Regions from separate parts of the Kitasatospora griseola genome, predicted to be linked through region 3. Evidence: riboswitches for the same ligand, from Rfam matches in the RefSeq annotation. Region 3 holds a riboswitch; each other region holds the start of a gene.
The links. A riboswitch is a leader RNA that binds a small molecule or an ion and turns the genes downstream of it on or off. The one in region 3 is predicted to bind cobalamin.

Region 1 (3,563 bases), 2.4 Mb from region 3:
CCTCGCACAGCCAGCCGTCCACGTGCAGCAGGAAGTCGTCGAAGCCGTCGTCCTCCGGCCGCTCGTCCAGACCGAGATCGTGGTCCAGCCGGGCGGCCTGGATCAGCGTCCAGATCTGCGCCCGGATCGCCGGCAGCTTCGCCGGGTCCATCGCCGCGATGTTCGAGTGCTCGTCCAGCAACTGCTCCAGGCGCGCGATGTCACCGTACGAATCGGCGCGGGCCATCGGCGGCACCAGGTGGTCGACCAGCGTGGCGTGCGCCCGGCGCTTGGCCTGGGTGCCCTCGCCCGGGTCGTTCACCAGGAACGGGTAGACCAGCGGGAGATCGCCGAGCGCCGCGTCCGGACCGCACTCCGCCGACAGCGCCGCCGTCTTGCCCGGCAGCCACTCCAGGTTGCCGTGCTTGCCCAGGTGCACCACCGCGTGCGCACCGAACCCGCCGTCCTCCTGCGCCGCCGCGATCCAGCGGTACGCCGCCAGGTAGTGGTGGCTCGGCGGCAGGTCCGGGTCGTGGTAGATCGCCACCGGATTCTCGCCGAACCCGCGCGGCGGCTGGACGAGGACCAGCAGGTTGCCGGAGCGCAGACCCGCCAGCACGAGGTCGCCGTCCGGGTTCTGCGAACGGTCCACGTACAGCTCGCCCGGCGCCGGACCCCAGTGCTCCTCCACCTGCTCGCGCAGCGCCGCCGGGAGCGTGGCGTACCAGCGCCGGTAGTCGGCGGCCGGGATGCGCACCGGGTTGCGGGCCAGCTGCTCCTCCGTCAGCCACGCCTGGTCGTAGCCGCCCGCCTCGATCAGCGCGTGGATCAGTGCGTCGCCGTCGTGCTGGTGCTCGGTCTCGGTGTGCAGACCGGGCAGGCTGTCGCCCAGGTCCATGCCCTCCGCGCGCAGCCGCTCCAGCAGCCGGATCGCCGACGCCGGGGTGTCCAGGCCGACGGCGTTGCCCACCCGGGCATGCTTGGTCGGATAAGCCGACAGGACCAGCGCCAGGCGGCGCTCGGACGCCGGAGTGTGCCGCAGCCGGGCGTGCCGCGCGGCGATGCCCGCCACCCGCGACGCACGTTCCGGGTCCGCCGCGTACACCGTGAGTCCGTCCTGGTCGACCTCCTTGAAGGAGAACGGAACGGTGATCAGCCGGCCGTCGAACTCCGGGACGGCGACCTGAGTCGCCGTGTCCAACGGCGACAGCCCGTCGTCGCTGCCCTCCCACTGCGCCCGCGACCAGGTCAGGCACAGCGCCTGCAGGATCGGCCGGTCCAACGCCGCCAACGCGCCCGCGTCCCAAGCCTCTTCGTCACCACCGGCCTGCGCGTCGGCCGGTCGGGTGCCGCCCGCCGCCAGCACCGTCGTCACGATCACGTCGGCCGCGCCCAGCTCCGCCAGCAGCTCCGGCTCCGCACCGCGCAGCGACGCGCAGAAGTACGCCCGGGCCTGCGCGCCCTCCGCCTCGATCGCCCGGCAGAGCGTCTCCACGAACGCCGTGTTGCCGCTCATGTGGTGCGCCCGGTAGTACAGCACCGCGACGGAAGGCCCCTCCGACGAGTGCGCGGTGCGCTCCAGCGGGCCCCAGGACGGAGCCGACGCCGGCGGCGCGAAACCGTGACCGGTCAGCAGCACCGTGTCCGACAGGAACGCGCCCAGCTCCGCCAGGTTCGCCGGACCGCCGTGCGCCAAGTACGCGTGCGCCTCCGCGGCGATGCCCGCCGGCACCGTCGACAACTCCATCAACTGGGCGTCCGGCGCCTGCTCGCCCGTCAGCACCACCACCGGACGCGGCCCCGCGAGCAGCGCGTCCAGACCCTCCTGCCAGGCCCGGCGCCCACCCAGCAGCCGAACCACCACCAGCTCGACGCCGTCCAGCAGTTCGGGCAGCCCGGCCGGATCCAGCCGGGCCGGATTGCCCCACCGGAACCGCACCGGACCGTTCGACGCCCGGGCACTCAGCAGGTCCGTGTCGGACGTGGACAGCAGCAGGATCATGCGAAAGCCCTCCCGGGCGTCTCGGACAGCGGGGACAACCCGGTCGTGGGAGCACAGGTGCGATCGAGGACGCGGAAGGGCCCGACGGGGACAGAGCCCACGGGCACCCGCCAGGATGCGGGCATGCGACGGCGCATGGCACGGACCTTCCTCGGGGTCCTCGCCCCGGGCAGTGGAGGACGGCCGGAGTTCCTGGCTCCCACGGCTCACTGAGCCGCGGTCACAGTGGCGGGACCGCACCGGATTCTCACCGGACTTCCTCCGCTGTGCCGTCGCTGGCAGCGGACACCCCGAAAGGCGCCCGGGACACCTCGAAAGGCACCCGCCAGCATCGTACGGGTTGACGGCGCATCGGGGGAGTGTGACCTGCGACGCGCCCCCGATCCGATCCGCGCCGACCCCGGAACCCCGCGCTGAGCTGGGCATTCACCGGGCCCACGACACCGGAGGTCGACACTCGGGGCAGTGGCGCGACCCGCCGCCATGGGTATGCTCGCCGCCATGCCACCCACACCCGACGCCTTCGCGGCACCCTTCGTCGGGCCCGACCGAGGCCGCGCCGACGCCTGCCCCGGCGCGCTCCGCCTGCACCTCGCCGAGGACGGCCACCTCGCCCGACTCCGGCTGCCCGGCGGTTACTTGACGCACCGTCAGCTGCTGGCGCTGGCCGACGCGGCCGACGCGCTCGGCGACGGCGAGGTCGAGATCACCTCCCGCGGCAACCTCCAACTGCGCGGCCTGCGCGAGCAGTGCGCCGCCGACCTCGCCGAACGGCTGCGCACCGTCGGCCTGCTGCCTTCCGACACCCACGAACGCGTCCGAAACATCGCCGCCTCGCCCCTGGCCGGCCTGGACGGACGCGGCCGCCCCGACGTCGATCTGCCGCACTGGGTACGGGAGTTGGACGCCGCCCTGTGCGCCGCGCCGTGGGCCGCCCGGCTCTCCGGCAAATTCCTGTTCGCCCTGGACGACGGCCGCGGCGACATCGCCGCCCTCGACGCCGATGTGACCTTGATCGCAGTCGGCGACGGGCGCGCCCTGCTGCGCCTCGGCCGCGCCCGCACCGGAACCGTCGTCGACCACCCCGTGCCCGCCGCGCTCGCCGCCGCCCGGCACTTCCTCGACCTGGCCGCCGGACGCGCCTGGCACCTGCGCGAAGTGCAGGCCGAGCTGCCCGACGGAGACGTGGCGCTGCCGCGCTTCGTCGGCGAACGGCCGCTGCTGGGCGCGGTCGGTGACGCCGCCTCGGTCGGGCTGCGGTTCGGGCGGGCGAGCAGCGCGCAGTGGCGGCTGCTGGCGGACGCGCTCGGACCGGGCGGTGCGGGTGGCGGCGGAGGCGGGAGCGTGCGGCTCACCCCGTGGCGCGGCGTCGTCGTGCCCGGGGCTGGGGCCCAGTGGCTGCCGCGGCTCGCCGACGCGGGCTTCCGGGTGGAGTCCGGCGGCCCCTGGGAAGGCGTCAGCGCCTGCACCGGCCTGCCCGGTTGCGGGAAAGCGCTTGCCGACGTCCGCGCGCAGGCCGCCCGGGCGATCGCCGCCGCGCCCGTCGAAGGCCTGCCCGTGCACTGGTCCGGCTGCGAACGCC
Region 2 (3,563 bases), 3.4 Mb from region 3:
TCGGCGAGCGGCCGGGCGTCGTCCAGGGGCTGGGGATCCTGGTGGCGATCGCCGGGGTCGCGCTGGCGGGCGGCCCGCAGCGCGGCGGACCGGCCGTGAGCCGCCAGGTGCTCGTCCTCACCCTCTCCGCCGCGTTCGCGTTCGGCGCGGTGCTCGCCCTGATCGGCTACGCCAGCACCGGCGGCGGACTGCTGCTGACGCTGTGCGTGCAACGACTGACCAACGCGGTGGTCGGCATCGGCATGCTGGCCGCCGCCGCCCGCCGGGAGCCGCTCGAACTGCGCGGCGCGGCCCGCTCGTTGCCCTCGCTGACCGCCGTCGGCGTCGCCGACGTCGCCGCGAACGGCCTGTACGCCGCCGCCACCCACCTGGGCTCGGTCGCGGTGGCGGCGGTGCTGGCCTCGCTCTACCCCGTGGTGACGGCGCTGATGGCGCGCGGCCTGCTCAAGGAACGGCTGCTGCGGGTCCAGGTGGTCGGCGCCGGACTGGCGGTCGCCGGAACGCTGATCCTGGCCGCAGGTTGACGTTCCGTCAGGCCACGCGGGCTCAGACCCCCGCCCCGGCGAACGCCTTGGACCGTCGGGCGATCCGCCAGTAGCCGATCGCCGCCGCCCACACCACCACGAACAGGCCGACGATCACGAAGCCCACGTTGTCCAGGCTGAGTCCGGCGATCCAGTCGGACACCGGATCGTCCAGGCCGAACTTGTCGTGCAGCACCGCGACCAGCTCGATGGTGCCGATCACGAAGGCCACCGCGATCGACAGACCCGTGATGGTCAGGTTGTAGTACACCTTGCGAACCGGGTTGGAGAACGCCCACTGGTAGGCGAAGTTCATGAACGTGCCGTCGAGGGTGTCGAACAGGCTCATCCCGGCCGCGAACAGCAGCGGCAGGCAGACGATCGCGTACCAGGGCAGGCCGGACGCCGCGCCCGAGCCCGCCATCACCATCAGGGTGACCTCGGTGGCGGTGTCGAAGCCCAGGCCCAGCACCATGCCCACCGGGAACATCTGGCCGGGCCGGGTGATCGACCGGGTCGCCCGGCTCAGCACTCGGGCCAGGAAACCCCGGGAATCCAGGTGCTTCTCCAGCTCGGCCTCGTCGTACTGGCCGGCCCGCATCGCCCGGAACACCCGCAGGATGCCCAGCAGGGCCACCAGGTTGAGCGCCGCGATCAGGTACAGGAACGCCCCCGAGGCGGTGGTGCCGATGGTGCCCAGCACCTGATGGGTCGTCGAACCCTCGTCCATCAGCGTGCCCGCCAGCGCGGCCCCGCCGGCCACCAGCGCGGCCATCAGCACCACCATCGAGGAGTGCCCGAGCGCGAACCAGAAGCCCACCGAGACCGGCCGGCGGCCGTCCGCCATCAGCTTGCGAGTGGTGTTGTCGATCACCGCGATGTGGTCGGCGTCGAAGGCGTGCCGCATGCCCAGGGTGTAGGCGGTGATGCCCAGGCCCACGCCGAACACCTGGGTACCCACCTGGTACTTCTCCGGCACCACCAGGAACAGCAGCGTCCCGAACGCCGCCACGTGCAGGGCCAGGATCACCGCCATCAGGCCGGCGGTGCGCCAGGTGTCCTCGCGGCGCCAGCGGAAAGCAGGAACAGGGGAGCCCGGGACGTTTCCGGGCATGGTCGAATCGGACGCGGTCATCCGCGCATCACGCTCCAGCACCTCGTGGATCACTTCGTGAGATGCCGTGGCCGGTCTCCTGGCTGACGGGGTGTTCGGCGTCGGCGCCCGGCCTTCCCGGCCGCGAACGGCCAGTGGCACGAGGTGGGAGCCGACGACTCCCCGATCACAGTGGCGAGGGCCGCTCCGGACTCCTGTGACGAGCACAGTGCACCGGCTTCCCGAACACCACGGCCCGTCCACCGTAGAACCGTCCCGGGTGCAGCGGCAAGAGCGGACCCCTCCGGAGGTGTCGCAGATCACCCCGCCCCGCGAGGTGACGGCGGGTCAGGCCATCCAGAAGAACACGCAGGTCATCCGCTTCTCGTCCAGTGTGGTGCCGTAGTACTCGGTCGCGGTGTGCATCAGGTTGGCGGTGTACAGCAGCAGCCGGTTGTAGCGGTGCGGGACGGCCAGATCCTCGGTGAACGAGTCCGGCGGGACGAAACGGGTGCCGAGCGCGTCCACCAGGTTGTTGTGCGGGGCGACCACCGTGTTCCCGCCGAGCCGGCCGCCCGGCAGGCTCTGCCGGTAGAAACTGGTCCCGCACCGCTTCGGCACGTTCGGGTTGAGGTACAGCACCGCCGCGTAGCGGCACAGCGAACGCGAATCGGTGTGCGGACGCGGCTCGCACTCCCCCTCCCCCACCACCTGCACGCAGTTGTGGTTGAAGGTGCCGCCCTCGGCCTCGCTCAGCGCCCACACCCTGGGCACCCCGACGGTCTCCCGCACCAGCTTCTCGACGTACGCCAACTCGTCCGGCTCCAGGCCCGGCATCCCCCGCAGCCCAGGCCAGGACTCCGGCTTGTGCGGATACCCCTCGTCCCAGTCGGTACGGGCCAGGTGCCGGGCGCGCACCGCGTCCGGGTCCGGCAGCACGTCGTCCAGCACCCAGTAATCACGACCCTTGGTGGGTTTGCGGTACGGCAGGACCGGAAGGGCCGGAGTCGGACGGGGGCCCCGGAACGGTTGTGCGGACATGAACCCGACAATAGGAGCGGGCCCCGGAGCCCTCGCCCAAGGAGCGGTCAACCTTCCGTCAAGGCTTCCCCCGCGGCCCGATTTGGTGACGGAGCGTCAGGACTGCTGGCAGCGGGGGCACCAGAACAGGTTCCGGGCCGCCAATTCCTCCGTCCGCACCGGCGTCCCACAGACCAGACACGGCTGGTCCTGCCGCCGGTACACGTACACCTCACCACCGTGGTCGTCCACCCGCGGCGGCCGCCCCATCGCCTCCGGCGTGTGCTCAGGCCGGACGGTGTCGATCCGCCCCGCCGCGACACCCTCCCGCATCAGCGCCACCAGCTCCGACCAGATCGCGTCCCACTCCGCCCGGCGCAGCTCCCGCCCCGCCCGGTGCGGACTGATCCCCAACCGGAACAGCACCTCCGCGCGGTACACGTTGCCGACACCCGCCAGCACCTTCTGGTCCATCAACAACGCGGCCACCGACGTCCCGCTCCGGGAAATCCGCTCCCACGCCGCGTCCCCGAGCTCCCCCGCCCGCAACGGATCCGGCCCGAGCCGCCGGTGCAACGCCGCCTTCTCCCCCGGCGTGATCACCTCGCACGCCGTCGGCCCCCGCAGATCCGCGAACCCGCCCTCGTTCACCATCCGCAACCGCACCTGCCCGACCGGCGCCGGCGCCTCCCCCACCCCGAACTCGTACTTCCCGTACAACCCCAGGTGCACGTGCAGCCAGTCGTCCCCGAACCCCAGGAACAGATGCTTCCCGTGCGCCTCCGCGACATCCAACACCCGCCCGTCCAACAGCGCCGCCCCCTCCGCGAAGCGCCCCTGCGGCGAAGAAACCCCCACCACCCGCCCCCCGAACAGCTCCCCGTTCAGCCCCGCCAACCGATGCACCACATGCCCCTCGGGCACCC
Region 3 (3,563 bases):
TCGTCCCGGGTCTGCTGGTCCCAGACGCCGAGCTCCTTCAGCTCGCGCACCAGGTACGGGTTGACCTGGAGGAACTCGCCGGACAGCGTCTCGCGCTTGAACAGGTTGGACACCTGCGGCTCGATGCACTCGTAGACGCCGGCGATGGAGGCGATGGTCGCGGTCGGGGCGATCGCCAGCAGCAGCGAGTTGCGCAGGCCGGTGACGGCGATCCGGGCCCGCAGCGCCTCCCAGCGGCCGGTCCACTGCGGGGCCGCCGAGCCGAAGTGGTCGATGTGCAGCTGGCCGCGGGCCGCGCGGGTCTCGCCGTACGCCTCGTGGCGGCCGAACTGCTCGGCCAGGTCCGCGGAGCGCTCGTACGCGGTGAGCATGATGCGCTCGGAGATCAGCGTGGACAGCTGCTTCGCCTCGGCGGAGTCGAAGTCCAGCCGCAGCTTGAAGAAGACGTCCTGCAGGCCCATCACGCCAAGGCCCACCGGGCGCCAGCGGGAGTTGGACGTCCCGGCCTCGGTGGTCGGGTAGAAGTTGATGTCGATCACGCGGTCGAGGAAGGTCACCGCGGTGCGCACGGTGGCGTCCAGGCGGTCCCAGTCCATGGCGTTGATCAGGTCGTCGGCCGTGGCGCCCGGGGCGACGTGCGCGCCCAGGTTGACCGAGCCCAGGTTGCAGACCGCGGTCTCGGAGTCGTCGGTGACCTCCAGGATCTCGGTGCACAGGTTCGAGGAGTGCACCGTGCGGCCCGGCAGCGCGGTCTGGTTGGCGGCCCGGTTGGAAGCGTCCTTGAAGGTCATCCAGCCGTTGCCGGTCTGCGCCAGGGTGCGCATCATCCGGGCGTACAGGGTCTGCGCGGGGATGGTGCGCACGGCCTTGCCGGCCAGCTCGGCCTTGCGGTAGGCCTCGTCGAAGTCGGCGCCCCACAGGTCGACCAGCTCGGGCACGTCCGCCGGGGAGAACAGCGACCAGTCCTGGTCGGCGTTCACGCGGCGCATGAACTCGTCCGGGATCCAGTGCGCCAGGTTCAGGTTGTGGGTGCGCCGGGCCTCTTCGCCGGTGTTGTCGCGGAGCTCCAGGAACTCCTCGATGTCGGCGTGCCAGGTCTCCAGGTACACGCAGGCCGCGCCCTTGCGCCGTCCGCCCTGGTTGACCGCCGCCACGGAGGAGTCCAGGGTGCGCAGGAACGGGACGATGCCGTTCGACTTGCCGTTGGTGCCGCGGATCAGCGAGCCGCGGGAGCGGATCCGCGAGTAGGACAGGCCGATGCCGCCGGCGTGCTTGGACAGCCGGGCGATCTGCGCGTACCGGTTGTAGATCGAGTCCAGGTTGTCCAGCGGCGAGTCCAGCAGGTAGCAGGAGGACATCTGCGGGTGCCGGGTGCCGGAGTTGAACAGCGTCGGGGAGCTGGTCAGGTACTCCAGGCGGCTCATCAGCTTGTACAGCTCGGCCACCTCCAGCACCGACTGCTCGGAGGTGCCGACCGCCAGGCCCGCCGCCACGCGCAGCAGGAAGTGCTGCGGGGTCTCGACCACCTTGCGGGTGATCGGGTGGCGCAGCAGGTAGCGGGACTGCACGGTGCGCAGGCCGAAGTACTCGAAGCGGTCGTCGCCGGCGGCGTCGATCAGCGAGTCGAACAGCGCGGTGTGCGCGGCCACGAACTCGGCGGTGGCGTCGCCGATCAGGCCCTCGGCGTGGCCGACGGCGATCGAGGCGGAGAACGAGGTGACGCCCTGGGTGGCGGCCTCGTCGGCGATCTCCATGGCCAGCAGGCGGGCGGCCAGCTTCGAGTACTGCGGGTCCTCGGCGATCATCGACGCGGCGGCCTCCACGGCCAGCCCGCGCAGCTCGGCGAAGTCCGAGCCGGCGTGGCGGCCGCGCAGCGCGGCGGCGGCGACGTGGCCGGGGTCCACCTGGGGGAGGTCGGTGCTGCGGTCGGTGAGCAGCCGAAGCAGCGCCGCACCGGGGTCGGTGAAGGCGTCGGCGGATCCCTGGGACGGCAGGGTGACTGAGGCGGCGACGGTCAAGGCGCACTCTCTCCTGTGGCGGCGACGGACGTGGATCGAGGTGTCCGACGGCACGCGTGCGGCAGGGGAGGACGGCACGCCGACAACGATCGAACGGCGCGCGAAAGACCCACCCCCGGCCCGCCCGCGAGGCCGGACGGCAAAACAGTGCTGCATGGCGTCTGCGGGGATGCCGTGTCGCACACCGTCGGCAGGTCCTCGGACTGTGCGGGCGTCGCTACAGCCCGCTCACCGTTGCGGGGCAGTCCCGGACTTTCACCGGGTTCCCCTGCTTCGACAGCGAGGTCGAGCATACATGTTGTGGCGGCTGGAGCTGGCGGCACCAGATGTAGTAGCGCGTGTCGCGTCGTGGTGCCGCGCGTAGACAACGGAAACCGCGCCCGAGGGGCCTCAGAACCGCATCGTGTAGACCATCAGATCCATGCCGGGGGCCGCCTCCCAGTCCCGTTCGGGGGTGCGGAGGAAGCCCAGAGCATCGTAGATCCGGTGCGCCGCGGTCATCTCCGGCCGGGTGGAGAACGCCATCCCGGCCAGTCCGAGTTCCCGGCTGCGGTCGATCGCCGCGCCCACCAGCGCCCGTCCGACGCCGCGCCCGCGGGCGGCCGCGCCGACCGCCAGCATCCGGATCTCGCCCTCGTCCGGGAGCGCGATGTCCGCCCAGGGGGTGCCGCCTGCGGCGAACGTCACGCAGCCGAGGACCGTCCCGTCGCCGTCGACGGCGACCAGCAGCTCGGCCTCCCGGTTGCGGCGCCCGGTGTCCCGGAGGAGCTCGACGTAGCCGGAGTCGGGACGGGTGTGGCCGTCGCCGACGAAGGCTTCGACGCTGACCTCCCCGGCTCCGGCGAGGTCGTGGTCGAGGGCGCGGCGGACGATCGGGGAGTGCATCCGGACAGTGTGCCGGACCGCGTCCGGCGCGGGTCGGCCAGGTCCGGGTCGAAGGGCCGGCCGGTCGGCCGGGGCCGGTCGTCCCGGCCGTGCCGGGCGTTGCGGTCCAGGTCCCGGCCGACCAGGACGCCGAGGAGTCCGAAGCCGGCGAGGAGGCCCAGCAGGGCGAGCGCAGAGGTCATGGCCCCACTCTCCGCGCGCCGGCCGCCCGCCACGGGTGGCAGGAACGCACCGTTGCCGCGAAATCCTGCCACTGCCATGCTGGGCGGATGCTGAAGAACGTCGCGGTGATCGTGCTGGAGGAGATCCACCCCTTCGAGCTGGGGGTGGCCTGCGAGGTGTTCGGCCTGGACCGCAGCGACACCGGCCTGCCGGTGTACGAGTTCGGCCTGGTCGCCGACCGGCCCGGCCCGATGCGCACCCACGCCGGCTTCGACGTCCACGTCCCGTACGGCCCGGAGCGGCTCGCCGAGGCGGACCTGGTGATCGCCACCGCCACCGGCATCCGCGAGCACTACCCCGAGGCGCTGTGCGAGGCGCTGCGGGCCGCCCACGCGCGCGGCGCGTACCTGCTGTCGATCTGCTCCGGCAGCTTCCTGCTCGGCGCCGCCGGCCTGCTCGACGGCCGCCGCAGCACCACCCACTGGCGGCACGCCGAGC
Region 4 (3,563 bases), 2.4 Mb from region 3:
GTCGATCGGGGAGGAGTCGCCCCAGATCGCCACCCGGCCCTTGCCGAAGGTGGAGGTGGCGAACGCCGCGCCGGTGTTGCCGCTGTAACCGGTGCGGTAGACCAGGCCCTTGACGTTCGGGTTGTCGGCCGGCTTGAGGGTGAAGGTGGTGCCGTTGCGGATGATCGAGCCGGTGACGGTGCCGAACGGCCCGTTGATCACCGGGTCGGAGGTGGAGGAGATCGCCCGCGGGTTGTCGGTGGTGATGTTCAGCAGGTCGACGGAGAAACCGAACGGGTCGTTGTTGTTGACGCCGTTGCTGGTCAGCAGGTCGTTGATGATGGCCGGGGAGTCCCAGCCGTCGTTGTTGCGGTCGCTCTGGGTGTGGTCGGAGATCAGGAACAGGCCGCCGCCGTTCTGGACGAACGTCATCACGGCGGTCTTCTCGGCCGCGCTGAGGCGGATGTTGGGCTCGGGGATCACGAACTCGTCGAAGTTGGCGAGGTCGAGCGCGCCGCCGGTGCCGTAGGTGATGGTGTTGCCGGCGGGCAGCGTCTTCAGGCTGTAGTTGCCGGTCTTCTGCAGGGCCACGCCCCAGGCCGAGAGGGCGCCGGTCCAGCTGGTCTCGGTGGTCGGGTTGGCGTTCTGCGCCAGCGGGTCGGGCTGGCTGGTGGAGATGATCCAGTCCGCGTTGCCCGCGGTCTCCGCCTTGGTGTTGTCGAACAGCACCCGCTTCGGGGTGGCGGTGGCGGCCGCGGCGGCGGTCTTGGGGGTGGCGGCGGTGGCGTGCTGCGGGACGGCGCTCGCACCCGCTGCGGCCACCAGCGCGGCGGCGGCGAGGGCCAGCGGGCGGGCGGCCTTCCACGTTCTGATCATCTGTCAATCTCCTTGGACCACGAGAACCATGGGGTGCGCTACGCGCGTAGGCGGGCACACGCTGCCATGGTGGGGTAATCGGAGCTTGAACGGAACATGTCGATCACACGCCGTCCGCAATCACCCGATTCGTCCCGGCGTGACAGTGATCACGTGGCGATCGGGACAGCCGTGTGCCCGGAACGCCAGGTGGGGACGGCGTTCCGGGCACGGGAGGTGACGGCGCTCGCGTCAGTGCAGTGACGGCGCTCGCGTCAGTGCAGTGACGGCGCGTCAGGCGACCTCGGCGGGCTCCGCGGCGAGCAGCGCCGGGACGGGGCGCGGGCGGCTCTCGGCGTCGATGGCGACGAAGGTGAGCCGGCCGGTGGCGACCCGGGTGACGGGGCCGGCGGCGTTCCAGCGTTCGGCGGTGACGGTGACGTGGACGGTCATCGAGGTGCGGCCGGCCCGTTCGAGTTCGGCGTGCGCGGTGAGCAGGTCGCCGGCCCGGACGGGGGCCAGGAAGGCCATGCTGTCCACCGCGGCGGTGACGGCCGGGCCTTCGGCGTGCCGGGCGGCGGCCGCACCCGCGGCGTCGTCGATGAGCTTCATCACCACGCCGCCGTGGATGGTGCCGTAGAGGTTGGTGTCGTGCTCGCTCATGATGTGCGCGAGGGTGACCTGGGACGCCTGGACGGGCTTGGCGGCGGCCGTCACGGCTACGACGGTCTGGTCTGCCACGGGAACTCTCCTTCGCGAGTTGCGGCTCGGACGGTCCGCGGCGCCGGTGGGCGCTGCGGGCGGCGGCAGGTCTTCGGACTCGCGGGCATCTCCCGTGGAGGGCCTGTCTACTGGCCGTCGCTTCCCGGGCCGGTCGGGCCCAGTGCGTGTGACGGCGGTCGTTCCCGCTCACCGCTGCGAGGCAGTCCTGGACTCGCACCAGGTTCCCTCTTGCGACGCGCCCGCCCTGGCTCGGACGGGGGCGAACCGCTGCCCGACCAGCCTATATCCCCGTTCGAGGTGCTCCCGACGGCGGTGGCGGTCAGCCCGCCGGGCGGTGCCACGGGGCGTCGGCGCGGGTCGGGGCCGGGTCGGCGGTCAGGCGCAGCGCGTAGGTGTCGTCGGTGTCGTCGGCGACGGGGCCCAGGTAGTGGTGGCCGGTGAGGTGGCACCAGGCGGGGAGGTCGAGCGGGGCGGCGGGGTCGGTGGCGCGGACTTGCACCAGGGTGCCGGCGGGGGCGTCCGCGATGGCGGCGCGCAGGCGCAGCAGCAGGGTGACGCAGAGCAGTCCGCGGCCGTCGAAGGTGATCGCGGGTTCCTGGCGGTCCGTCATCGCCGGCCCCGGGCGGCCGCGGTGGCGAGGGCGGGGAGGAGCAGCAGGGCGAGCAGTCCGCCGCCGAGCGCGAGGACGGGGTAGCCCGCCAGGTCGACGACGGCGCCGGAGGCGAGGCCGCCGGTGGCGCCGGCGATGGCGATGGCGACGTCGACGCCGCCCTGGGTCTTGGCGCGGGTGGCGAGCGGGACGGCGTCGGTGAGGATCGCGGTGCCGGAGACCAGGCCGAAGTTCCAGCCGAGGCCGAGCAGGACGAGCGCGAGGGCGAGCAGCGGGACGGAGTGCGCGGGGGCGGCGGCGGCGAGCAGGCCGGCCGCGAGCAGGGTGAGTCCGGCGGCGGCGCCGACGGCGAGCGGACCGTGCCGGTCGACCAGGCGTCCGGTGAGCGGGGAGGGCAGGTACATCGCGGCGACGTGCAGGGCGATGACGAGCCCGGATGCGGCGGTGCCCTGTCCGGCGTCGTGCATGTGGACGGGCGTCATGGTCATCACGCCGACCATGACCACCTGGGTGACCACCATCACCTGGGCGCCGAGCAGGACGCGGTTGCGGGTGCGGGCGGTCGACGCGGCGGCGGCCGCGGGGTCGGCCGCAGGGTCGTCGGCCGGGGCCTGCTCCGTCGGGGCCGCGGCGGCGCGGGCGAGCAGCAGCGGGTCGGGGTGCAGCCGGGTGGCGAGGACGACCGCGGCGGCGGCGTAGGCCAGACCGGCCAGCAGGAACGGTCCGGCGAGGCGCGGCAGGTGGACGGCGTGCGCGAGGGCGCCGGTGGGGGCGGCCAGGTTGGGGCCGAGGACGCCGCCGAGGGTGGTGGCGACCAGCACGGTGGAGATCGCCCGGGCCCGGTGGCCGGGGGCGGCGAGGTCGGCCCCGGCGTAGCGGGCCTGCAGGTTGGTGGCGGTGCCTGCGCCGTAGACGAACAGGGCGAGGAACAGCAGGACGGGGCTGTCGAGCGCGGCGGCGGCGATCACGCCGACGCTGCCGACGGCGCCGGTGGCGTACCCGACGGCCAGTCCGGGGCGGCGGCCGCGGGCGGCGGATATTCGGCTCACCACGATCGCGGCGAGCGCGCTGCCGGCGGTGAACAGCGCGCTGGGCAGCCCGGCCAGTCCGGTGCTGCCCAGCATGTCCTGGGCGAGCAGCGCCCCGACGGTGATCCCGGCGGCCAGCCCCGCTCCGCTGAGGATCTGGGAGGTGACCAGCACGCCCAGGATGTGCCGCTGAACGGCGGGGTCGGCAGCGAGTTCGGCGGGTGGCGGCGCGGCGACGCCGGCGCTGGTCTCGGACTTCACGGCTCTCCTCTATTCTCCAATGTTTCGTGGAATACCTTAACCGCCCGCTGTCCCGACGGAACCCGTCCCGACCGCCCGACTCCGCCCCCCGACCGGCCTGCCGGGTC

Region 1: it holds a riboswitch for cobalamin, as region 3 does, so the genes downstream of both, cobN (cobaltochelatase subunit CobN) here and ACI1MP_RS15025 (ribonucleoside-diphosphate reductase subunit alpha) in region 3, are expected to answer to the same signal.
Region 2: it holds a riboswitch for cobalamin, as region 3 does, so the genes downstream of both, ACI1MP_RS30710 (HoxN/HupN/NixA family nickel/cobalt transporter) here and ACI1MP_RS15025 (ribonucleoside-diphosphate reductase subunit alpha) in region 3, are expected to answer to the same signal.
Region 4: it holds a riboswitch for cobalamin, as region 3 does, so the genes downstream of both, ACI1MP_RS04600 (acyl-CoA thioesterase) here and ACI1MP_RS15025 (ribonucleoside-diphosphate reductase subunit alpha) in region 3, are expected to answer to the same signal.

Annotation. Positions count from the first base shown of each region.
Region 1 covers NZ_CP173360.1:1,006,158-1,009,720, reverse strand. The annotation lists gene cobN (cobaltochelatase subunit CobN) at 1-1,981, opposite strand, end outside; cobalamin riboswitch at 2,151-2,289, opposite strand; gene ACI1MP_RS04960 (hypothetical protein) at 2,483-3,563, shown strand, end outside.
Region 2 covers NZ_CP173360.1:6,769,900-6,773,462, reverse strand. The annotation lists gene ACI1MP_RS30715 (EamA family transporter) at 1-524, shown strand, start outside; gene ACI1MP_RS30710 (HoxN/HupN/NixA family nickel/cobalt transporter) at 547-1,638, opposite strand; cobalamin riboswitch at 1,690-1,886, opposite strand; gene ACI1MP_RS30705 (DUF6445 family protein) at 1,966-2,658, opposite strand; gene ACI1MP_RS30700 (Fpg/Nei family DNA glycosylase) at 2,755-3,561, opposite strand.
Region 3 covers NZ_CP173360.1:3,366,385-3,369,947, reverse strand. The annotation lists gene ACI1MP_RS15025 (ribonucleoside-diphosphate reductase subunit alpha) at 1-2,018, opposite strand, end outside; cobalamin riboswitch at 2,190-2,328, opposite strand; gene ACI1MP_RS15020 (GNAT family N-acetyltransferase) at 2,409-2,903, opposite strand; gene ACI1MP_RS15015 (helix-turn-helix domain-containing protein) at 3,173-3,563, shown strand, end outside.
Region 4 covers NZ_CP173360.1:930,877-934,439, forward strand. The annotation lists gene ACI1MP_RS04595 (putative Ig domain-containing protein) at 1-855, opposite strand, end outside; gene ACI1MP_RS04600 (acyl-CoA thioesterase) at 1,129-1,575, opposite strand; cobalamin riboswitch at 1,643-1,787, opposite strand; gene ACI1MP_RS04605 (sulfurtransferase TusA family protein) at 1,877-2,167, opposite strand; gene ACI1MP_RS04610 (MFS transporter) at 2,164-3,456, opposite strand.